DNA from 4 places in the Actinomadura geliboluensis genome. Region 1 is predicted to be linked to each of the others. Evidence: riboswitches for the same ligand, from Rfam matches in the RefSeq annotation. Region 1 holds a riboswitch; each other region holds the start of a gene.

Region 1 (5,707 bases):
CGCTCGACCGGCTCGTGCCGCTTGCCGTCGATCTCGCGGGTGACGACCTGCGGCTTGCCGACGGTCAGCTCGTAGCCCTCGCGGCGCATGTTCTCCACGAGGATCGCGAGGGCCAGCTCGCCGCGGCCCTGCACCTCCCACGCGTCCGGCCGCTCGGTCGGCAGCACCTTGAGCGACACGTTGCCGACCAGCTCGCGGTCGAGGCGGTCCTTGACCATGCGCGCGGTGACCTTGGTGCCCTTCTCGCGGCCCGCCATCGGCCCGGTGTTGGTGCCGATCGTCATCGAGATCGCCGGCTCGTCCACCGTGATCAGCGGCAGCGGGCGCGGGTCGTCCGGGTCGGCGATGGTGTCGCCGATCATGATGTCCGGGATGCCGGCGATCGCGATGATGTCGCCCGGCCCGGCCTCCTCGGCGGGCTTGCGGGTGAGCGCGTCCGTCATCAGCAGCTCGGTGATCTTGACCCGCTCGATGCTGCCGTCGTGGCGGCACCAGGCGACCGGCTGGCCCTTCTTGATCGTCCCGGCGTGCATCCGGCACAGCGCGATCCGGCCGAGGTAGCTGGAGGCGTCCAGGTTCGTCACATGCGCCTGGAGCGGTGCGTCCGGGTCGTAGGACGGCGCCGGGATCGTCTCGGTGATGACCTTGAACAGCGGCTCCAGGTCGTCGCTGCCGGGCATGCTGCCGTCGGCGGGCTTGTCGAGCGAGGCGCGCCCCGCCCGGCCCGACGCGTACACGATCGGGAAGTCGATCTGGTCCTCGTCGGCGTCGAGGTCCATGAACAGCTCGTAGGTCTCGTCCACGACCTCGTCGATGCGGGCGTCGGGACGGTCGGTCTTGTTCACCACCAGGATCACCGGGAGCCGCGCGGCGAGGGCCTTGCGCAGCACGAACCGGGTCTGCGGGAGCGGGCCCTCGCTGGCGTCCACCAGCAGGACGACGCCGTCCACCATGGACAGCCCGCGCTCGACCTCGCCGCCGAAGTCGGCGTGGCCCGGGGTGTCGATGATGTTGATCGTCAGCCCGTTGTGCTTGACCGCGGTGTTCTTCGCGAGAATGGTGATGCCCTTCTCGCGCTCCAGGTCGTTGGAGTCCATGACCCGGTCGTCGACGTCCTGGTTCTCGCGGAAGGCCCCGGACTGCCAGAGCATGGCGTCGACCAGCGTCGTCTTTCCGTGGTCGACGTGGGCGACGATCGCGACGTTCCGGAGGTCGTCGCGCGTGGAGATGGGCATGCGGGTTACCTTGCGTGAGGTTTCAGGAGAGTCGCCGCAGAAACACGGCAGCACTCCATTCTACGCTCCGCGGCCCCTCCCGCATTCCCGAGCGGGCCGCACCGGGCCGCGCGCCCGCCCGATTGGCCAACTTTGCCGATCCTTTGTAATCTTCCCGAGATCCGGTCGTCCGGAGTCCCACCCCCCGGGGCTGCGACCGGAACGCCGAATCTCCCGCCCGGCGGGAGAACCGGGGACCCACACCCCCGGGGTGAATCGGCGCGCGACACGCGCGCCGTAGGGCGACTCCTGGCCCGAACCCGTCAGCTAACCCGGTAGGCGTGCGTGGAGAGGAGAGCACCGGCTTGGCACCGGACCCCCACCGGCGGCGGCGCGTCACGCCCACCGCCACCGCGGCAGCCCTGCTCCTGGTCGGCCTCGGCGCCACCGCGCCCGTCGCCGCGCACGCCGCACCGCTCGGGCTCGCCGCCGCGGCGACGCCGAGCCCGACTCCGACGACGGAGAAGGGCCTGCGCAAGAGCCTCGACGCGCTGAACGAAGAGGCCGAGATCCTCACCGAGAAGTACAACAAGACCCGCGTCGACCTGAAGGCCGCACAGAAGGCCGAGCAGGCCGCCACCACGACCGCGCAGACCCTCCGGACCCAGGCCGCGCCCGCCCGCGAACGCCTCGGCCGGATGGCCGCCGCCAACTACATCGCCGGCTCCCCCGACGCGCTGTTCGGCGCCACCGGCTCCCCCGACGGGCTGTCCGACAGCGCCTACCTCGTGCAGAACCAGGCGCACGCCGTCCGGGCCCTGCAGAAGCAGATCGACCGGGCCGAAGCCGCCGAACGCGACGCGAAGGCCAAGACCGCCCAGGTCAAGAAGGCCTGGGAGGACGCCAAGAAGGCGCGCGCCGAGGCGAAGGCCAAGGTCACCGAGGTGATGAAGCGCCTCGACAAGCTGTCCACCACGCACGCCAGCGACCCCCGCACCGGCCTCACCGCCACCATCAAGGGCTCCGACCTGCCCGCCAAGATGGCCCGCAAGGCCTACGGCAAGCTCGGCTCCCCCTACGTGTGGGCCGCCGCCGGACCGAGCAGCTTCGACTGCTCCGGCCTCGTCGTCTGGGCCTACGCCCAGGTCGGCAAGCCCGGCCTGCCGCACTACACCGGCGACCTCTACCAGCTCGGCACCAAGGTCCCCCGGTCCCAGCTGCGCTCCGGCGACCTGGTCTACTTCGGCGGCAACCTCCACCACATGGGCATCTACCTCAGCGGCGGCAAGTACCTGCACGCCCCGCGCACCGGCGATGTGGTGAAGATCTCCAAGCTGTCGGACCGCTCCGACTACGCGGGCGCCAACCGCATCTCCTGACCCCCCTCCGGGCCGCGAAACGCGGCCCCCTCGGTCGTCGGGGGCTTCCTGCGGCGCGGTAGGAAGCCCCCGGCGGGTTTATTGTTTTGCCCTCGGCGTCAGGCGCTGGGGCGCCTTCCTTCCACGGGCAAACCGGCGATCGCTGCATCGCTCCGGCTCGCCTTGCGGCTCGCTGCGCGATCAGGTTCTCGCTTCGCTTGAACCTGGCTTCGCACGCGATCGCAACGTGACCCTTGTCGCAAGCTGGGCTTACGGACGTGTACCTCAGGGTTCGCGCGTGGTGCGGCTGGGGCTGAGGTCGTCGAGACAGGCTTCCCCCGGCGCGCGCTTTCGCTCGCCTTGCGGCTCGCGGCACCGGTGGCTTCTCGCTTTCGCTTTGAACCCGGCTTCGCGGGCGATCATTGTGGTTCGCGGCGCGAGCGGCATTTACTGGCAAAGGCCCAGGTGAGCAACTTGGAGAGGCTGGGCGGGGCGCGCGGTGTGGGGGGTTAGATCAGGTGGGCGTCTGCGATGGCGTCTATTACTGGGCGGTCGCCTGGGAGCCAGTCGACGTCGTAGAGCTCGTGAGGGGTCAGCCAGCGGAGGGCCAGGTGTTCCAGGGGCTGGGGGGTGCCCTCGATGATCTCGGCGGTCCAGACGCGCAGGACGGCCTTGTCGCTGAGGCGCCAGTCGGTGCCGATGCGGCGGCCCAGGCGGACCTTGACCGCCAGTTCCTCGGCGCACTCGCGGACCAGGGCGTCCTCGTCGGACTCCCCCGGGTCGACCTTGCCGCCGGGCAGCTCCCAGCCGCCCGCCATGTGCGGCGGCTCGGCCCGCTGCGCGGTCAGCAGCCGGCCGTCCGCGATGATCGCCGCGCCCACCACCACGAGGTCGATCGCGATCAGCTCCTCTCCGTCGCGGCGGCCTCGACCTGCCGCGTCGATTCCCGGACGATCTCCTCCAGATGATCGCCGTGCGCGCCGCGCCAGTAGACCTGGCCGCAGTCCGCGCAGCGGCCGTAGACGTCGTAGCTGCGGCGCGTCCCCGCCTCCAGGCCGTCCTCGACCTCGGTCTTGTCGACCGGGACCAGCTCGCCGTTGCAGGCGGTGCACCGCGTCCACGGCCGGAGGACGGGCGCGAACCGGTCGAGGAGGTCGCGGAGTTGGTCGTCCGGGCGGGCGCCGCGGACGTAGGCGCCGAACCACAGCGCGCGGCGGCGCAGCAGGCCCCGGTCCTGGGTGAGCAGGACGCGGCGCTCGGCGTTGGCCTGGACGACCAGCGCCGGATCGTCCATGTCGTTGTGGTAGGCGGTGTCGAGGCCGATGAGGCGCATCCGGCGCGCGAGCGTGCCGAGGTGCACGTCCAGCAGGAAGCGCGGCGCGTCCTGGCCCGGCTCCAGCGGGACGGGCTGGGGGCGCGGCACCGCCGCCACCCGCACCTCGTCGCCGGGCTCCGGCCGGGCGGACGGCTCCGCCGGCGCGCCGTTGACGGTGATCGGCCCGGCCTCGGGCAGCGGCACGCCGAGCGACTCGACGAGGTGCCCCAGCGTGGACGTCCCATCGGAGGGCACCCGGGTCGCGGTCTGCCTGCGGGCGGCGGGCAGGAACATCAGCAGCTCGTCGGCGACTCGGATCGTTATCTCGGGCTCCACGCCGATCAGCATGCCACGCGAGCCCGGTGGTGTTCCTCGGATTATTGCTCGGCGAGGCGCGCCGCCGGTCAGCCGCCGGGCCGGGGGGCGGCGAGTTCGGCGACCTTCTTCTTGAAGTCGGGCCGCGCGAGCGGGCGGGTCACGCCGACCCAGTCCGACCGCTTGTAGGACTTCACGCCGATCGCGGGCACGCACGTCGAGCAGCTCGCCACAATCATCTTGCCCTTGCCGATGACCATCCCGACATGGCCGGGATTGTTCGCCGACGTCCCCGGGCCGGAGTCGAAGAACACCAGGTCGCCGGGCTGCTCCTTGCCCTTGGAGATCCGCACGCCGAACGGCCACTGCTCGAACGTGGTGCGCGGGATGTCCAGCCCGGCCTGCCGGTAGGCGGCCTGGAGGAGGCTGGAGCAGTCCCAGGCGTCCGGGCCGTTCGCGCCGAACACGTACGGCTTGCCGCGCTGCGCCATCGCGAACTCGATGATCTTCTGGACCAGCGCGCCGACGTTGGCGGGGAGCTCGTTGTCCTCGCAGTTGACGCCGTTCGCCTGGACGACCTTGAAGTCGCCGCCGACGTAGCGCTTCGCCCAGTCGAGGACGAGGTCCACGTAGTCGGACGAGTGGTTGTACTGGAAGATCGCGGTCCGCATCCGCTGCGGGGCGCCGTTGTGCTTGAGGTAGGCGGCCGCGGAGGGGATCGCGTCGGCCGGGTCGTAGCGGTCCTTGCGGCCGTCCTTGTTCCCGTCGACGCCGAACGCGTCGAACGTCGGCTTCAGGAACTGCATCGGCCCGCCGGCGCCCGCGTAGTTCTCCCCGCTGCTGACGCCGGGCAGCGTCGACCGGCCGTGGTCGGTCTCGACCTTGCCGATGCCCGCCAGGACGTTCCACGGGATGCCGTACTTCTTGCCGGCCTCCTGGTAGAGCTTCAGGTAGTTCGCCGGGACGGCCTTCGCGTCGTTCGCCGCGACGGGCTGCGCGTCGGCGCCGGCGACGTCCACGCAGTCACCGCCGCCGACCCCGCCGCCGAACATGAACTGGCTGGCGCCGAACAGGATCGGAACGAACACCAGCGCGACGAACAGGGTCGCGGCGACGCCGAGCGCGCCGACGAGCAGCAACCGGCGCGGGCTCATCCGGTGTCACCCGCCTGACCGGTGCCGGCCGGCTGGAAGGAGTACACCTTCAGCGACCCGCCGTCCCGCGCGACCGTCACCGCGTACTGCCTGCTCTCGCTGCTCCGCTTGCCGCCCTTGGTGAGCTGCTGCCGGCCCGTCACGAGGAAGATGAGCGAGTTGTCCTCGATGTTGCGGACCTGGTCGATGGTCGCCGACCCCTGCGCGACGACCTGCTCGCGGCGGCGCTCCTCCAGGAGGCCGGGCGTGCCCGCGTCCCGGCCGAGGCGCTGCCGCAGGTCGTCGGTGGTCAAGCCGGCCAGGCGCCCCATGTAGGCGTCGGGGGTCTCGTCGTAGCGGTACGTCTCGTAG
Region 2 (5,707 bases), on a different contig from region 1:
AGAACAGCCGGCGGGCGCCGAACAGGTCCGACAGCCGGCCGCCGAGCAGCAGCAGGCCGCCGAACGCGACGACGTAGGCGTTGAACACCCAGGACAGGTTCTCCTGCGAGAACCCGAGATCCGCCTGGATGCGGGGCAGCGCCACCCCGATGATCGACGTGTCCATGATCACCATGAACTGAGCGGTCGCGATCAGCGCCAGCGCCCACCAGCGGCGCGCGGCGGGCGGTGCGGAACGTCCGGACATGACTCCTCCTTCTACCCCTAGGGGGTATATCTCCAGCGGTCGCTTACCCTAGGGGGGTATAGTTCCCCGCGCAACCCCCGGCGCCCCGCGCTGATTCCCGAAACCTGAAGGAGCCCCCGAAATGACCGCCCAAGACCGCGAAGGCCCCGCCCCCCACACCCCGCACACCGCCCACCCGCCCGGTGGGGCGTCCCACACGCCTGGGCAAGCCGGTCATGCCCACCACGCGAGCGGCAACGGCGGGCAGACGTCCCACACCGGAGAGCACGGCGGACAAGCGCAGGCGAGCAAGCAGGCCGCGGGTGCACACCACGCGGCGGGACATGGCGGGCCCAGCGAGCACGGCGGTCATGCGGGCGGTCATGCGGACGGGCATGGGGGCGCCGGGTCGGTGTCGTGGGGGATGGCGGCTCAGGCGACGCTGCACTGCCTGACCGGCTGCGCCATCGGCGAGGTGCTCGGCATGGTGATCGGGACGGCGCTGGGGTGGTCGAACGTGGCCACGATCGTCCTGGCGGTCTTCCTCGCGTTCGTCTTCGGGTACGCCCTGACCATGCGCGGCGTCCTCAAGGCGGGGCTGACGCTGCGCGCCGCGTTCGGCGTGGCGCTGGCCGCCGACACCGTCTCGATCGCGGTCATGGAAGTGCTGGACAACGCGGCCATGGTGGCGATCCCGGGAGCGATGGACGCCGGCCTGGCGGACCCCCTGTTCTGGGGTGCGCTCGCCATAGCGTTCCTGCTCGCCTTCATCGTCACCACGCCGGTGAACCGGTGGATGATCGGCCGAGGCAAGGGCCACGCCGTCGTGCACCAGTACCACCACTGACCCGGCGCACCGGTGCTCCGGCACAATGTGGGCAGGACGGAGGTGAGCGCGTGGCCGGACTGGGCGGGTCGCTCGAACGCTCCATCATGGACGTCCTCTGGGCGGCACCCGAACCACTGCGGGTGCGAGAACTCCTCGCGAAGCTCAACGAAGACTCCGACAAGGCGCTCGCCTACAACACCGTCCAGACCGTGGCCGAACGCCTCGCACAGAAGGGGCTCCTACAACGCACCCAGGACGGGACGGCCTTCCGCTATGGCCCGACCAGGGCGCGTGAGGAGTACGCCGTCGAACTGATGCTGGACGCGCTGACCGACGCCCCCGACCACGGCGCGATCCTCGCCCGCTTCGCCGAGAGCGTCCCCGCCGAGGACGCCCGCCACCTGCTGGACGCCCTGCGCCGCCGGACGTCCGACGGCGACGAGGCGTGACGCCGTGATCGTCCTGGTCGGCGCGCTCGTCGCCTCGGCGGTCCTGCTGGGGTGCCTGGCCGGGCCGGTCCTCGATCGGATCCGGGCCGGCGCCCTCGGCCCACGGACGGCGGTCGCCTGCTGGACGGCCGCGCTCGCGGGCACCGTCATCGCCAGCGCCGGAGTCGTCGCGGTCGCGCTGATCTCGCCCCCGGGGCCCGGACACGGACTGCTGACGCTGCTGCGCGACTGCCTGCCCCACCACGAGACCCAGGCGATGATCGCGGCGGCCGTGGCGAGCCTGGTCCTACTGGCGGCGTGCGGGACGAGGCTGGCCCGCGGGGTGCCGCGCCTGGTCCGGGCCCTGCGGCACCGCCGCCGCCACTGGGAGATGCTGCGCCTCGTCGCCCGCCAGCACACCCGGCACGCGGACGTCCTCGTACTCGACCACCCGGTGCCCGTGGCCTACTCCCTGTCCGCGCGCCGCCGCGCGATCGTGGTCAGCACGGGAGCCCAGGACGCACTGAGCGCCGCCGAACTCGGAGCCGTCCTCGCACACGAGCGAGCCCACCTCCGGCAACGCCACCATGCACTGCTGCTCGTCCTGGACTTGGCGCACGCCCTCCTCCCCTGGCTACCAACCGTCCGCCGAGCCAAAGCACGGCTACCGCTACTACTCGAAATGGCAGCGGACGACACAGCAGCGCACACCCACGGCCCCCGAACCCTCGTCAAAGCCCTACACACACTCGCCTCACCACCAGGCACCCCCAACCCGCCCGGTTCACTAGCAGCAACAGGCTCACAACCCTCATCCGAAGTGACCGGCGCCCCTTACACAGCCGAACTCCACGACATTGGCGGAGTGGTCGCCGCGCCCGGCCGGCTCGACGTGACCGGCCCGCTCGCCGCGCCCGGCCGGCTCGACGTGACCGGCTCGCTCGACGTGACCGGCTCGCTCGACGCGACTGGCTCGCTCGCCGCGACCGGGTCGCGTGAAGCGGGCGGCATGCCATGCGGGCCTGGAACCCGTGACGTTTGCGGTGTGGTTGTCGAGACCGGCTCGTTCGGCGCGTGTGGAGAGTTGGGGGCGGTCGGGGCGGGGATGGACGCGTTGGCGGCGCGGGTGCGGCGGCTGGAGGCCGGTGAGCAGGTGAAGCCGCGTGGGGCGTTCCGGGTGGTGGCGCCGGTGTTCGTGGCGGCGGCGGTCGCGGTGCCTCTCGCGGGCGCGGCTCTCGCGATCGGTCGGCTGGCCCTGCTCTGCTGATGCGTCTGGGACGTTTGCCGTAATCCGCGGCTTGAGTGGCGAATGAGGCGGCTATCTCCTACGCTGCGTAGGAGCCACCGTGACGAGCCCCCGCCGGGGGCGGCGATGGCGACGCCGAATCCCGTGGCCCATCGGCCCGGGAACCGGGGACCCGATCTCCACCGGGGTGAATCCGCTCCCTTCGCGGGGCGGTAGGGCGACTCTGGCCCGAACCCGTCAGCTGACCCGGTAGGCGGCACAGAGGAGGACGACCGCATGCAGCGACGCGCTGCCGTCATCGGCACGCCGAAACGCCGCACCCGCACCCCCCGAACCGTCACGGCATGGGCGATATCGGCCGCCGTGGCCGCGGCGCTCCTCGCACCGGCGCCCGCCTCCGCCGAGCCCGAGCCGTCCCGCCGGGAGCTGACCGCGCAGCAGAAGAAGCTCGCGGACGACGCCGAGAAGCTCAGCGAGCAGTACAACGGCCTGCGCGAGCGGCTGAAGCAGGCCCAGCGCGCCGCCAAGGTGGCCGAGGGCAACGCCGCCCGCCAGAAGAAGGCGCTGGACGACGCCCGCGCCAGGATCGTCAAGCTCGCAGCGGACAGCTACAAGAACGGCCCAGCGGACCCTGCCGTCGCCTTCGCCTCCGCCAAGGACCCGCAGAGCGTCCTTGACCGGTCGGCCACGCTCAACTACTTCGCCCGCCAGGACGGCGACCGCGTCGCCCACCTGCTCCAGACCATGCAGGCCGCCGAGCGCTCCCGCAAATCGGCCGAAGCGCGCGCGAAGCAGGTGCGCGAACTCACCGACGAGGCCAAGAAGAAGCGCAAGGAGCTCCAGGCCAGGCTCAAGAAGGTCGAAGCCAAGCTGGGCGTCGGCACGCCCATCCGAGGCAACGGCGGGCCCATCCCCAACGTGGACCCCGGCGGCGCCTCGGCCAAGGCCATGACCGCCGTTCGAGCCGCCCTGAGCCAGCTCGGCGTGCCCTACTCCTGGGGCGGCGGCACCGCGTCCGGCCCGTCCTACGGCACCGCGCAGGGCGCCAACATCAAGGGCTTCGACTGCTCCGGCCTGACCCTGTACGCCTACGCCCAGGTCGGGATCAACCTCCCGCACTACACCGGCGCCCAGTACAACGCGGGCACGCACGTGTCCATGTCACAGCTCAGGCCCGGCGACCTGGTGTTCTTCCACGCCGACCTGCACCACATGGGGCTTTACATCGGCAACGGCAAGATGGTCCACGCTCCGCAGACCGGCGACGTGGTCAAGATCAGCCCGCTCGCCGGACGGCCCTTCGCCGGCGGCGTCCGCGTCGCCTGACACGCTTCCCCCGACCGGCGTTCCCGTCACCCGTTCCCGGGTGACGGGGACGCTTCCATTCAGGGACGGCTCCTTTGCCGCGCCGGTCTAATGCCTTGCCGGATGTGTTGGCTACACTGGGGCCCGGCGAAGGGGAGTAGTCCTGTAATACCGCTGGTCGACACGCTGGACATCCTTGGACGTCCCGGCCATCGGGCCCCGCGAAGGGGTGGACGAGACCTTCGGCCACGGCATGACGTGGCCCGTACGACCGTGCGGGCCGTCCGATCGTGCCGGGCCGAGTGGTCCTCCCGTCGCCCGCCAGGGTGCCGGCCGAAGTCCGCGGCCCGGCCCCGTAAGAAGGCACCGCCCATGACCCTGGACCCGCTCGCGATTCTCACCGCGTTCGGCTTGATCTTCCTCGCCGAGCTGCCCGACAAGACGATGTTCGCCTCACTGGCCATGGGCACGCGCATGCGTCCGCTCTACGTGTGGTTCGGCACGTCCACGGCGTTCATCGTGCACGTCGCGATCGCCGTGGGGGCCGGCAGCCTGCTCAGCCTGCTGCCGGGCATGGCCGTCAAGCTCGTGTCGGCCGCCCTGTTCGCCTTCGGCGCCATCGTGCTGATGCGCGGCGGAGGGGACGACGACGAGGACGACAAGGCCGGCCAGAGGGTCACCCGGTTCTGGCCGTCCTACGTGGCCGCCTTCACGGCCGTGTTCATCAGCGAGTGGGGCGACCTGACCCAGATCACCACCGCCAACCTGGCCGCCACCAACGGATGGCTGCCGACGGCGATCGGCTCCGCCGCCGCCCTCATGTCGGTCTCGGCCCTGGCCCTCCTGGCGGGCCGCTTCATCGCCAACAGGGTCCCGCTGAAGACCGTCCAGCGCATCGGCGGCCTGTGCATGGCCGGCCTCGCCATCTGGACCCTCATAGAAGCCTTCACCATGTAACCCACCCCTCGGCCGACCCACCCTCGGCCGACCCACCCTCGGCCGACCCACCCCTCGGCCGACCCACCCCTCGGCCGACCCACCCTCGGCCGACCCACCCCTCGGCCGACCCACCCTCGGCCGACCCACCCTCGGCCGACCCACCCCTCGGCCGACCCACCCTCGGCCGACCCACCCCTCGGCCGACCCACCCTCGGCCAACCCACCCTCGGCCAACCCATCCCCGGCCAACCTCCCGGCCGACCGATCCCCGGCCAACCCCCCGGGCCAACCCCCCCGGGCCAACCCCACCGGCCGACCGACCCCCGGCCAACCGACCCCCGAGGCGCCCCTGGACCCCTCGCACGCGCCCGGGGGGCAAGTGAGCACCAACGATGGCGAACTGCCCGAAACGCCCCCGGACCCCTCGCAAGCGCCCCACAGGCAGAAAGCACTCACCGGCCTCGGGTTTCGCCGATCTACCTCTTCCGAGGGAACCAGCCGTTTCGCGGGTCGGTGCGGGGGTTAGCGGGTTTGGAGGCCGTTGAGGATGAGTGAGATGACGGCTTCGGACTCCGCTTCGGTCTCGGGGGAGTGCCACTCTGCGGCGTGGATCGGGTCGTGGAAGCGCGTGGTCGCATCGAGGACGGCGCGCGCGATCCCGTCTGGGTCGCCGGGTGTGAAGGTGCCGTCGGTGATGCCGTCGGCGATGATGGCGCGGATCTCGGCGAGCAGGA
Region 3 (5,707 bases), on a different contig from region 1:
CCCAGGCGCGGATCTCGGCGCTGCGTTCCCGGCTGGACGCGCCGCGTTGCCGGCGGCGGCGCGAGACCGTGCCCGCCTTGCGGGACTTCTCCACGAACGGCTGCAGCGATTCCCGCAGCTTCGTTGCGTTGGCGCCACTCAGGTCGATCTCGTAGGAGGCGCCGTCGATCGAGAACGCTACGGTCTCGTCCGCCTCGCCACCGTCGAGGTCGTCGACGAGAAGCACCTGAACCTTCTGTGCCATGGGGACAGACCTTTCGGCTGGAGCAAACTTCAATCGGTTGACAAAGATATACCGAGAACTCCGCGGATGACAATTCCAGCACTCCCGATGAACCGGCACTGGGATCGAAGTCCCCTTCCGCCGGTGACCGCGCGTAATCGGCCTCGTCGTTTCCGGAGCGTCGGCGGGACGCACGAGGACCGGTGACGGCCCGGCATCCCCTAATTTGCGGGCACCGGGACGCGGGCCGAGGTTTTCGCGGCGTGACCAGTGTCACTGCGGACCACGCTGACCTGGGCGGGCGCGCACGCTTTGGCCCGGGTTTGCACGGCTCGGGGTTCGGGGTTTGCGGGAGCTCCGGCTTTCGGACGCGGGAGCCGCTCCGGACGGAAAGTCCCTGATCGGACCTTAACAGGCGGTGCACTCCGGCACCGCCGCCAACGATTAACGCTGACGTAACGGCGCTAACCGGCCCGCCCGCCGCGAATCATCGAGCGCCCCGCCGTCCGGCCCGGGGGCGGGAGCCCGCCGGGGACCAGGGACGACGCCGGACGGCCGCGGGAGAACGCCTGAAGCCGCACGGAACCGCGTATGGGCGCACAAGGGACCGGTATGCGGACGGGTATGCGCGGGAGATCAGCCGGCAACGGAATGCACAGATCATCGCCCTGACCCGGGGATGTGGAGAGATAACCGGGTCGGGAGCCGGGCCGAAAATCGGTTCCGGCGGGGTGTGAGCGGAAGTCGCCGAGCGTGATCCCCGGCGAACCGCGCCGCGCATGGTTCAGCCAGGGAAATCAGGTGATTGTGGCACAATCCGACCGCCCGTTGTCTACTTCAACAACCGCCCGGCCGGGATCCCCGGGGCGAACGCCGCCCTGTCCGCCCCACGGCGCGCATGGGCCCGGGAAAGTCCGTTCCGGGTGAGACCCTGTCCCATCCAGAGTAAGTCCAGTACCGCTAAGAAGCGACACCGCAGGCGGCACGGCAAGGGGCGGCCGAAGGGGCATTCAATCCGGAGGCGGCATCCGGGACGAGACAGATCCCCGCTCGATTCAGGGCCGTAACCGGAACGAGCTGGGATTGACCCGGCCAAGCCCGTGCGTCCGAAACAGACCCGGCCATCTCTCCGCAAAAGCATGTAGAAGGCAGCGAATACCCTCGTGCTGCGATGCATCCGGACGCGTAACCAGGGATCAAGGCGCCGGGAGCGTGCCCGTACGCGCGCGAGTGGCCCTCAGAAGGCCGGGGAATCGGGCGTCCCGCGCTTTACCACTAGCGTCCCCGCGAGCCTGTCATGGACGGCCTGGCGGCGAGTCCCCTCGAAGATGACACCGGCGTTCACGACCCAGAAGACGCTCGCCAGCACACCGGCCACGGGAATCGGGCGGATCGCGATCGGCAGCGAATAAACCGCCGCCCGGAGAACGCACTGCAGAACGCCGGGCCGGGCGCCGGCCTCCACCCGCTCAGGGAGCCCCTCGGCGGCCGTCTCCGCGCTAGTGGCCTCCGGCGCGCCCACGGGAGCGGGCTCGGGCGAGGGAGGGGCTGAGACGTCCTCGGGCGTCCCTGCCTCCGCGGGCACGGCGGGCTTCGCGGCGGGTACGAACCCCGGCACGGACGCCGGGAGGAAGCTCACTCCGCCGTTGGCCGTAGCACCCGACTCCGCCGCACCCTGGGCGTCGCCAACGCCCCCTGCGGCCTCTTGGCCCGCCCTGGCGCCCGATAGGGCGGATGTTCCCTCCGGCAGGGCGGTGACGACCTCTATGCCCGCGAAGCGCTTGCCGAGCGTCCGGCCCCAGAGGGCGAGCTGGACCGCCTCATACAGCAGCATGCACCCCGCCACGGCGGGCGGGGCGACGACGTCCACCATGTGCCCGGACACCAGTTCGCGGACGACGACGATGACGGGCACACCGACGATGAGCGTGTCGACCACACGCGCGAGCAGGCGCTGCCCCGGGTCGGCGAGGAAAACCGCCATCGCGGACTTACTCCGCGTACTCGGTGTACTGGTCGTCGCCGTACTCCTCGTACGTGCCTCGCTCGTCGATGACCAGCGTGCCGGCGAAACGGTCGTGCAGCGCCTGGTGCAGAGGCTGGTCCCAGATCGCCCACAGGTAGGCCATCAGACCGCCCACCCAGACAAGCGCCATCCCGTACGCGGCGTACTCCCACACCATCACCGCGAGGACCAGGAAGAAGAAGACACCGACCTGGTAGCCGACGTGGACGATCCCAGCGCGCCAGATCGCCTGCGTCGTGCTCATCGGCTCGCCCGCAGGACGGGCCTGCACGATGCCCAGGCCCAGGATCCGCTTGCCCAGCGTCCGCCCCCACATGGACAGCTGGACGGCCTCGTAGAGGAACGGCAGCACGGACATGACGAAGAACAGGGTGAAGATGATGGGCCAGTTCCAGATGCCGCCCTCTTCCTCGTCGTTGCCGCCTTCACCGCCCAGGCCGAACGCGGCGACCGTCACGGGCAGGATGAGCGCGAACCCGAAGACGGCGACGAGGGCGTTGTCGATGACCCTGGCGCCGGCCCTGCGGTGAATGGGCGCCAGTTCCATCTCGCTGCCGTGGGAGCCGCCGTAGGAGCCGTGGGGGTCGCCATAGGAGCCTTGGGAGTCGCCGTACTGGTCGTAGGACGGCTCGTAGGAGCGCCCCCAGTCCTGCTGAGGTTGCTGGGGCTGCTGCCACTGCTGCTGTGGCTGCTGCTGGTGCTGTGGCTGCTGCTGCCACTGGGGACCTTGGTACGGGGGCGGGGGACCGTAGGCACCCTGGCCCTGCGGCGGTTGGTAACGCCGTCCGCGGTGGGGGGAATCGCTCATTTGGGGCAGTCCTCCAGGCGAAGCAACATCCGGGTGTTGCCCAACGTATTCGGCTTGACCCGGTCGAGGTCCAAGAACTCTGCCACGCCTTCGTCGTAAGAGCGGAGAAGCTCCTCATACACCTCAGGCGACACCGGTGTACCGAGGATCTGCTCGAAGCCGTGGCGCGCGAAGAAGTCCACCTCGAAGGTAAGGCAGAACACCCTCCGCACGCCGAGTTCACGCGCCGTCTCCAGCAGCCGGGCGACGATGCGGTGGCCGATGCCGCGTCCGCCGTACCCCTTGTCCACCGCGACGGAGCGGACCTCCGCGAGGTCCTCCCACATGACGTGCAGGGCCCCGCAGGCCACGACGCGCCCAGGCGTCCCTCGCTGGACGTCCTCGGCGATCCAGAACTCCTGGACGTCCTCGTACAGCTTGACCGTCGACTTCTTCAGCAGGCGTCGCCCCGACCCGGCGTACAGATCGACCAGCCTGCGGATCTCCTGAACATCGGCGGTACGGGCACGCCGGATCACGACCTCCACAAACAGGCGAGATTATCGAACACCGGACCTTGCCGAACGTCGGCGTGCGCATACGCGTGGTGAGCACAGCAGAAGGGTGACTAGATAAAAGCGACTAGATAGGCCGCTCGGGCCTCTGGAAAGTGACCCAGAACACATCGCTCAGCGCCCCCGGAGGCCGCCGGTGGAAGCGCGCCCCGCCCGTCCGACCTGCGACTTCTCAGGATCTGGTTGGCATCCAATCCGCATTCCGTTAGTGTCCATCGCTGACATCGGCCACCCGCAGAACGGAGGCCGAACCGCCGAGTCCACGGGCCGCGAACCAGCGCCCCGGGGAGCCGGGGACCCACTTTCGGAGCGTTTCCGGGGATTGCCCCGAAGCAGCGGCCGGCAGGGGTGAATCCGCAGCGCCGCGGCCTGGCCCGCGCACGCTCGCGGACGGGCTGCTCCGGCCCCAACCCGTCAGCTAACCCGGTAGGCGGTCGAGGAGAGGAGAACTCGTGCAGCACTCGCGGTCTGCTTCCCTTCGACGCTTCCGCGGCCGCGCGGTCACCGTGGCCGGCGCGCTCGTCGCGCTGACGGCCGCTCCGCACACCGTCGCCGTCGCGCACGCCGATCCCGAGCCGTCCACCAAAGAACTCCGCTCCCAGGCCTTCAAGCTCGCCGACCAGCTGGAGCAGCTCACCGAGCAGTACAACGGCCTGAAGGTGAAGCTCGCGCAGTCCAAGCGCGCCGCCGAGGTCGCCACCGAGAACGCCGAGCGGCAGGAGAAGTCGCTCCAGGCGATCCGGCAGAAGGTCGGCACCCTCGCCGCGACCAGCTACATGCAGGGCGGCTCCGATCCGACGGTCTCGTTCGTCGCCTCCCAGGACCCGCAGGCCGTCCTCGACCAGGCCGCCACCCTCAACTACTTCGCCAAGCGCGACAGCACCAAGGTGCTCGGCCTCATGCAGGCGATGCAGGCCGCCCAGCGCGCCCGCAAGTCCGCCGAATCGCGCGCCGCGCAGGTCAAGCAGCTGCGGACCCAGCTCGACGCGCAGCGCAAGAAGGTCACCGACGCCTACGAGAAGGTCCGCGGCACGATCGTCAAGCGGGACCCGTCCCAGCTCGCGAAGCTCCCCGTCATCGGCACCGGCAAGGCCGCGCAGGCGCTGCGGTACGCGATGGGCAAGCTCGGCCGCCCGTACGTCTGGGGCGCCTCCGGGCCGAGCACCTTCGACTGCTCCGGCCTGACGATGTGGGCCTACAAGCAGGTCGGCATCAACCTGCCGCACTACACCGGCAGCCAGTGGAACGCCGGCACCCACGTGTCCCGCAGCCAGCTCCAGCCGGGCGACCTCGTGTTCTTCTACGCCGACCTGCACCACATGGGGATGTACATCGGGGGCGGCAAGATGATCCACGCGCCGCACACCGGCGACGTCGTGAAGATCGCCTCCATGGACGGGCGGCCCTTCGCGGGCGGCGTCCGCGTCGCCTGACCCGGCCCACGCTCGGTCCGGGACGCCTGGCTCCCGCCACCGAAGCGCGTGCGCTCGCGAGCACGGGTGTGCGCAAGGCTGAGTGGGTGTGCGCCTACTCCGCGAATGTGCGCATGACTGCGGAGGTGCGCATGACTATGGGATCCATGGGGGGTTGAACGCCGTCCGCGGCGACGCCACCTGCAGGGACCTACCTGCCAGGGCGCCGGCGCCGCCGCTGCGGGGTCGGACGGAGTTCGGTTCGCCGCCTGGATCTCTCGGTGACGCTCGCCCGTCCCCTGGCGAGCGTCGGGGGGTGAAGCCGGCTAGATGAGCTGCCTCCGGGCCGCCCACACCACGGCCTCGATAGGAGTGTTGACCTCCAGCCGGTCGCAGATCGTCCGCAACCGGCGCCGCAAGGTCCGTGCGCTCAGCTCCAGCTTGCGTGCCGCCACATCGGCGGTGACACCGCTCGCGATCTGGGCGAGCAGCCGGATCTCCTCCTCGCTCAGCCCGAAATCGTCGGTGCCACGACGTGCGAGTGTGGCTGTTTCCACTCCGTCCTCCCTCGTCCGTGGTGATGACCGCGGGGATGCAGCCGTCCGCTGCACAGGCACGGGTTGGGCCTCGATCTGTACGCGCGTTGGGTTGCCGGGTCCGGAGCCCTCCGGACTTAGATCATCG
Region 4 (5,707 bases), on a different contig from region 1:
GCCCCCCGCGGGGCCCGCCCTCGCCCCAGAAGACCCGCCCGTCCCGCTCCACCAGCCGGGCGCGGAGCACGGGCCGGCGCGGGGGCCGGTACTCGGCGGCGGCCAGCGCCCCGGCGTGGTCGCCCTCGCGGATCAGGTACGCGGCGATCGCGGGCAGCGGGTTGGCCAGCTCGAACACGCGCGGGTCCAGCTCGGCCAGGTAGCCGGCCGCGAGCTCCAGGAACCGGTCCCGGTGGGCGGGGTCGCGGCCGCGCAGTTCCCGCAGGTAGAGCAGCAGGTCGTGGTTGACGAACTTCACGTCCTTGGCGCGCCGCAGATCGTGCGCGCCGCGCAGCGCGAACAGCATGTCGATGCGCCGGTGGATCTCCAGCCGGTCGGCGAAGTTGGCCGGCTCGGACCGCCGGTTGGAGATCGACGGTGCCCCCGTCCGCCGCCGGACGAGCCAGCGGTAGACGCGGTGCGGGATCAGCGCGGTCCGCTCCGCCGCCAGGTAGGCCTCGGCGGTGAACAGCAGGTCCTCGTAGTGCAGCCGCTCCACGAACCGCAGCCCCTGCTCCTCCAGGAACCCGCGCCGGTACGCCTTGTTGGTGGAGAGGGTGTCGTAAAGGAGACCGGGGTTCTCGCGCAGCGACCCGTAGACGGCGCTGCGCTCGTACAGCCAGGGGTACCAGGGGCGGACGCGCCCCTTCGCCCCCTCCGGCATGTCCAGGAAGACCCGCTCGCACAGCCCGGAGACCAGGTCGGCGCCGGTGTCCTCGGCGGTGGCGAGCAGGTTGAGGCAGGCGTGCCGGTCCAGCAGGTCGTCGCTGTCGAGGAACATCACGTACCGGCCGGACGAGGCCTCGACGCCCGCGTTGCGGGGCCGGCCGCAGCCGCCGGAGTTCACCGGCAGGTGCACCGCCCGGACCCGGCCGGGCCGCGCGGCGGCGATCCGATCGGCGACCTCCCCGGTGCCGTCGGTGCTGGCGTCGTCGACGATCACGGTCTCGACGCCGCCCAGGGACTGCTCCAGCGTCGAGGCGACCGCATGGGGAAGCCGCCGGGCGTCGTTGTAGGCGATCACCACCACGCTGACATCCGGGCGCACCCGCTCGGCCTCCCCTCACCGGTCCCGCCGCGCACCGGACCGGCCGCCGGGGCCGGAGACCGGTCGGACGCGTTGCCAGGGATTCCTTTCCAGGAACGCCCCAGTGAGGTCCAAGGAGCATCAAAGGCTGTCAATGCTTCCCATTACTCGCCTTCAACGGCGACTTAGGACACACCTCCAGGAACGCCCGAAGGCGCCCGGCCGGAGCCGGGCGCCTTCGATGCGTGCGCTAGGGGGAGGAGCGTCAGGACGCGTACTCCGGGTAGCCGTAGCCGACGACCTCGGACTTGTCGCGGACCTTCTTCTCCACCTTGTCGTTGCTGTTGCCCTCGACCGTGCTGATCTTGCCGTTGCCGTTGTCCTTCACGACGAGGCCGACGTGGTCGATGTCGCCGATGCTGCCCTTCGAGCCGTCCTTCCAGTCGAAGAACACCACGGCGCCGGGCTTGGGCTTGTCGCCCCAGCGGTCGGCCTTCTTGAACCAGGTGGCGTGCTGGACGGTGTAGGCGTCCCAGCCCATGTTCTTCACGCCGGTGTGGGCCCCGACCCAGGACACGAACATGTCGCACCACTGGGCGCCGTTGTAGGCCTTGACCGAGAAGCCGCCGTCGCGCTGGGCGGTGGCCTTGGCGTGCGGGGTCGAGACGTACCACTTGTGGAACTTGGTCTGGCCGCCCTTGCCCTCGCTGATGCCGACCTGCTTCTTGGCGAGCGCGATGGCCTCGGAGGCCTTGACCGGACGCGGCGCGACGCCCCAGCCGGCCTCGCGGGCCTCGGCCTGGGTCATGCCCGCGGACTGCTTCGACGTGGACTGCTTCGACGCGGTGCCCTGCTCGGCCACCACGGCCGCCTTCGCCTGGGCCGGGGTCTCGGCCGCGGCGCTGCCGCCGGCGAGGGGGTTGAGGACGGCGAGTCCGACGGCTCCGGTGAGCACGGCGCCCACGGCGACGCCGACGGCCTTGTCCTCGGGGGAGAAGCGGTTGAGCGAAAGTCGATCGAAACGACCGGTCATGCAGGGAATCTCCTATCTTCCATGACGCCTACCGGGTTAGCTGACGGATTCGGGCATGGAAGCAGCCCTACGGCGCGGCTCTGGGTCGCGCCGATTCACCCCTGGAACGTTGGGTCCCCGGCTCCGTCCGGTCGCTTCGACCGGCACGGACTCGGCCTCGCACCGCACATGCGGCGCAGACTTATCGGATGTATCTCAGTGACTGATCTCTGAGGGGTGCGCGCATCGTCTGGCGCGCATCGCGTGCGGATACCGCTCCGCGATCCTCGGCCGCCCTGGGAACGGACGACCGGCGCGGCAACGCATGGGGTGCGTTGCGGGATTCCGGATAGAAGGTACCAACCTTCTGAGGAAAAGCAAACCAGGCACAAATCTCTGTCTTGCCTGCTCAAAGCCCTTCCAAGGATCCTTCAACACCGTCAGGCCCCGGCATCTTCCCGATCTTTACCGAACTGGCCCTCAGCCCTTTGCCCATGGGCCTTACAAGCCAATGCCCAAAGGGTAAAGAAACCCGGGGGGTTCCGGGCCGCATGCCCCGCCGCACCCTTCGCGGGGCCTGCGGGGGCCGTTCTCATGCGGCCTAGCTCACAGGGCCTGCCCGCCACCGGATCCGGGTGCGCTTCGTCACTCGACGCGCAGCGCGAAAAGCGTGGTGTCGTCCGCCGCCCGGTCGTGCTCCATCCGCGCCAGGACCTCGTCCAGCACCTGGTCGGGGCGGGTCGAGGCATCCCGCAAGATGCCGGTGAGGCGCTCGATGCGCTCGTCCAGGTCCGCGTCCCTGCGCTCCACCAGGCCGTCCGTGTAGAGGAACAGCATGTCCCCGGGGTCGAGCTCGGTGGTGATCGTCGTGTACTGCCAGCCGGGCATCGCACCGAGCATCGGGTCGCGGACCACCTCCAGCGGCGCCGCCCAGCCGTCCCGGACCAGGATCGGCGGCGGATGGCCCGCGCACGTCCACTCCAACACCCGGCGGGCCGGGTCGAAATGCCCGACGATCGCGGTGCCCGTCGCCGGCGGGTCCATGTTCCCGACCAGCTCGTTCAGCCAGCCGACCAGCCGCCCCGCGGGCTCGCCCGTGCACGCGAGGCCCAGCAGCCCGTTCCTCGTGCGCGCCATCGCGGCCGCCGCGGGCAGCCCGTGCCCGGCCGCGTCGCCGATCGCGAACACGGCCCGCCCGTCCGGCAGCACCCGCGTCGCGAACCAGTCCCCGCCGATGCGGGCGGTGCTCTCCGCCGCCAGGCTGCGCAGCGCCACCGTCAGGCCCGGCAGCTCCTCGATCTCGTCCTCGTCCGGCAGGATCGCGCGGCGCAGCGTCACCGCGACCCGCCGCTCCTGCGCCGTCCGCGCCTGCTGCTTCAGCATCTGCCGCCGGGTCTCGGCCAGCGCCCGCTCCACCCCGCGCCGCCGGGTGATGTCCTGCGAGACGATATTGATCGAGATCGGCAGCCCGGACTCGCCCAGCACCGGCTCGGCGAACAGCCACAGGTGCCGCGGCGTCCCGTCCGGCGCGATCACCCGGTGCTCGGCCTCCACCGGCTCCTTGCGGGAGAACATCGTCTGGATGGCCTCCTCCATCAGCGGGAGGTCGTCCTCCGCCACGACCTTCGGCAGGTCGTGCGGCATCGGCGGCACCTCCTCGGGGTCGAGGCCGTAGTTCGCCAGCATCTGCGGCGTCCAGTCGGCCTCCCCGGTCGCGAGGTCCCACTCCCCGAAGCCGATCAGCGCCAGCCGCTCCACCCGCTCCATCCGCCGCGCGACACGGTCCTCCGCGAAGTGGTACCGCCACGTGACGCAGACCCCGGTCGACACCCGGACGCACCGCACGCTCATCCGGGACGAGCGGGACAGCCCCCGCTGCGCCGTGGTGTAGGAGAACGAGTCGCGCTCCAGCCGCGTCCCCGACTCCCAGACCTCCACGTACTCCTCGAACAGCCCGCTGAGGACCGCCCCCGGATCCGTGCGCAGCAGCCGGAGCCCCGTCAGCTCCTCCCTGCCGCGCCCGAACATGTCCTTGGCGACGCCGTTGAGGTCGGCGTACAGGAAGTCCGCCACGGCGCCGTCGGGGCCGACGACCGGCACCAGGTGGGCGCAGGAGTCGAGCGTCCCGTCCAGCAGCGCCCGCGCCACGGGGTCGTCCCCCACCTCGGCGAGGATCTCCGCGTCCCCCGCCGTGTCCTCCGCCGTCACCCGGCGCAGGACCTCCTCCGCCTCCGACAGCACCGCCTGGCGCTCCGCCGCGCCGCCCTCGGCCCGCGGCGCCCGCCGCCCCGCGAGCACCGCCCCGACCGGCCCGCCGCCGCTGTCCTTGACCAGCAGGGACGCCGCCTCCGCCAGGTCCATCTCCAGATCGCGCGCAAGCCAGATCAGATGCTGCAGAGCCTCCCCCGGCGGGACGCCGAGCCGCCGGGCCAGCACGACCCGCGCCTCGGCCAGCACCGCGCGGTCGTGCGCGGCCCCCCGAAGGTCCTCCAGGTCCGCAACGTGCACCCCGGGCTGGGTGCCTTCCGCTTCCGCCAACCCTGTCCCCCGTTCGGCGTCACCTGCCCCTGGGAGAAAAAAGCTACATACGCCAGCGAAGGACTATTCGCCCACAACCTGGTAAACAGCCCAGATCTTTGCCCGGGTTTTCCGTTCCCGCCCGAACCCGACCACTTCCGATGACCCGCCCCGCACGGAACCCTTCCCCACCCTGTGACGCCCGTCACGCTCGCAGGACGTCCCTGGTCAACGCCGTGATCCCCCGCGACGCCTCCCGGTACGACGTACCCGCCGGCCACAGCGTCAGCACCACCACGATCTTGTCCCCGACCACCCCGGTCGTGTGCAGCACGGGCCTCCCGAGGCCGAGATCGGGCCGCACCAGGGCCGGCCGCGCCCCCGCCTCGAACCCCGACCACCCCTGCTTGACGGCCGCCCCGTCCGCCACCCGCGGAATCCCGAACGTCTGATCGAACCCGTCCGTCCCCCGCGGCGTCGCCCGCCGCAACTGCTCCAGAACGAAACCGTCCACATGCCGGTACATCGTCACGACATCCCGCGCACTCAGCGCCGCATACCCCCAGAACCCGGGCTTCTCCGCAGGCGGCGGCGCCGCCTCCTCCAACCCCAGCCGCCGCGCCATCCGCTCGACGATCTCCCCCTGCCCGCCCCGCCCCCACAACTCCGTGGCCGCCCCATCGTCACTGGACCGCAGCATCACCTCCAGCAGCTCCCGATCCGCCGCCGAAGCCCGATGCCGCTCCAGATAGTCCAGCGCGATGAGGATCTTCACCACGGAAGCCGCCCGGAACACCCGCCGCGCCTCCCGCTCCGCGACCACCCGCCCGGCCCGGACATCGAAGACCACATAGGAAGCCCGAACACCCTCAGGCACCCGAGGCACGACCTTCGCCGGCCCCGCGGTCGCCGTCGTCACCTCGGGCTCAGGACTCCCACTCACCGGCCGAGCCCCTCCCCCGCACCCGCACAGCATCCCGGCGCACAACACCCCGCCGACCACGGCCCGCACAGACCCCATCCGCCCCGCCCAACGATCGACGGGGCCCGCAATCCCGGTACGCACGACCCCGCGGACTGCGCTACAGTGAACACGCCCGCCCAGAGCGGGC

Evidence for each region. A riboswitch is a leader RNA that binds a small molecule or an ion and turns the genes downstream of it on or off. The one in region 1 is predicted to bind cyclic di-AMP.
Region 2: it holds a riboswitch for cyclic di-AMP, as region 1 does, so the genes downstream of both, ACGFI1_RS30370 (C40 family peptidase) here and ACGFI1_RS07945 (C40 family peptidase) in region 1, are expected to answer to the same signal.
Region 3: it holds a riboswitch for cyclic di-AMP, as region 1 does, so the genes downstream of both, ACGFI1_RS22530 (C40 family peptidase) here and ACGFI1_RS07945 (C40 family peptidase) in region 1, are expected to answer to the same signal.
Region 4: it holds a riboswitch for cyclic di-AMP, as region 1 does, so the genes downstream of both, ACGFI1_RS42520 (C40 family peptidase) here and ACGFI1_RS07945 (C40 family peptidase) in region 1, are expected to answer to the same signal.

Annotation. Positions count from the first base shown of each region.
Region 1 is NZ_JBICUA010000002.1:520,427-526,133, reverse strand. It holds gene typA (translational GTPase TypA) at 1-1,235, opposite strand, end outside; cyclic di-AMP (ydaO/yuaA leader) riboswitch at 1,428-1,572, shown strand; gene ACGFI1_RS07945 (C40 family peptidase) at 1,580-2,593, shown strand; gene ACGFI1_RS07940 ((deoxy)nucleoside triphosphate pyrophosphohydrolase) at 3,082-3,468, opposite strand; gene ACGFI1_RS07935 (Mut7-C RNAse domain-containing protein) at 3,474-4,235, opposite strand; gene ACGFI1_RS07930 (C40 family peptidase) at 4,292-5,356, opposite strand; gene ACGFI1_RS07925 (hypothetical protein) at 5,353-5,707, opposite strand, start outside.
Region 2 is NZ_JBICUA010000010.1:281,876-287,582, reverse strand. It holds gene ACGFI1_RS30390 (MFS transporter) at 1-247, opposite strand, end outside; gene ACGFI1_RS30385 (DUF4396 domain-containing protein) at 369-1,073, shown strand; gene ACGFI1_RS30380 (BlaI/MecI/CopY family transcriptional regulator) at 1,124-1,504, shown strand; gene ACGFI1_RS30375 (M56 family metallopeptidase) at 1,509-2,750, shown strand; cyclic di-AMP (ydaO/yuaA leader) riboswitch at 2,853-3,000, shown strand; gene ACGFI1_RS30370 (C40 family peptidase) at 3,006-4,055, shown strand; gene ACGFI1_RS30365 (TMEM165/GDT1 family protein) at 4,407-4,991, shown strand; gene ACGFI1_RS30360 (TetR/AcrR family transcriptional regulator) at 5,496-5,707, opposite strand, start outside.
Region 3 is NZ_JBICUA010000006.1:518,075-523,781, forward strand. It holds gene ACGFI1_RS22510 (histone-like nucleoid-structuring protein Lsr2) at 1-244, opposite strand, end outside; gene ACGFI1_RS22515 (RDD family protein) at 1,461-2,207, opposite strand; gene ACGFI1_RS22520 (RDD family protein) at 2,215-3,057, opposite strand; gene ACGFI1_RS22525 (amino-acid N-acetyltransferase) at 3,054-3,584, opposite strand; cyclic di-AMP (ydaO/yuaA leader) riboswitch at 3,854-4,060, shown strand; gene ACGFI1_RS22530 (C40 family peptidase) at 4,064-5,044, shown strand; gene ACGFI1_RS22535 (LuxR C-terminal-related transcriptional regulator) at 5,350-5,580, opposite strand.
Region 4 is NZ_JBICUA010000021.1:17,672-23,378, reverse strand. It holds gene ACGFI1_RS42525 (bifunctional glycosyltransferase/CDP-glycerol:glycerophosphate glycerophosphotransferase) at 1-1,087, opposite strand, end outside; gene ACGFI1_RS42520 (C40 family peptidase) at 1,332-2,099, opposite strand; cyclic di-AMP (ydaO/yuaA leader) riboswitch at 2,110-2,266, opposite strand; gene ACGFI1_RS42515 (PP2C family protein-serine/threonine phosphatase) at 2,724-4,586, opposite strand; gene ACGFI1_RS42510 (hypothetical protein) at 4,801-5,472, opposite strand.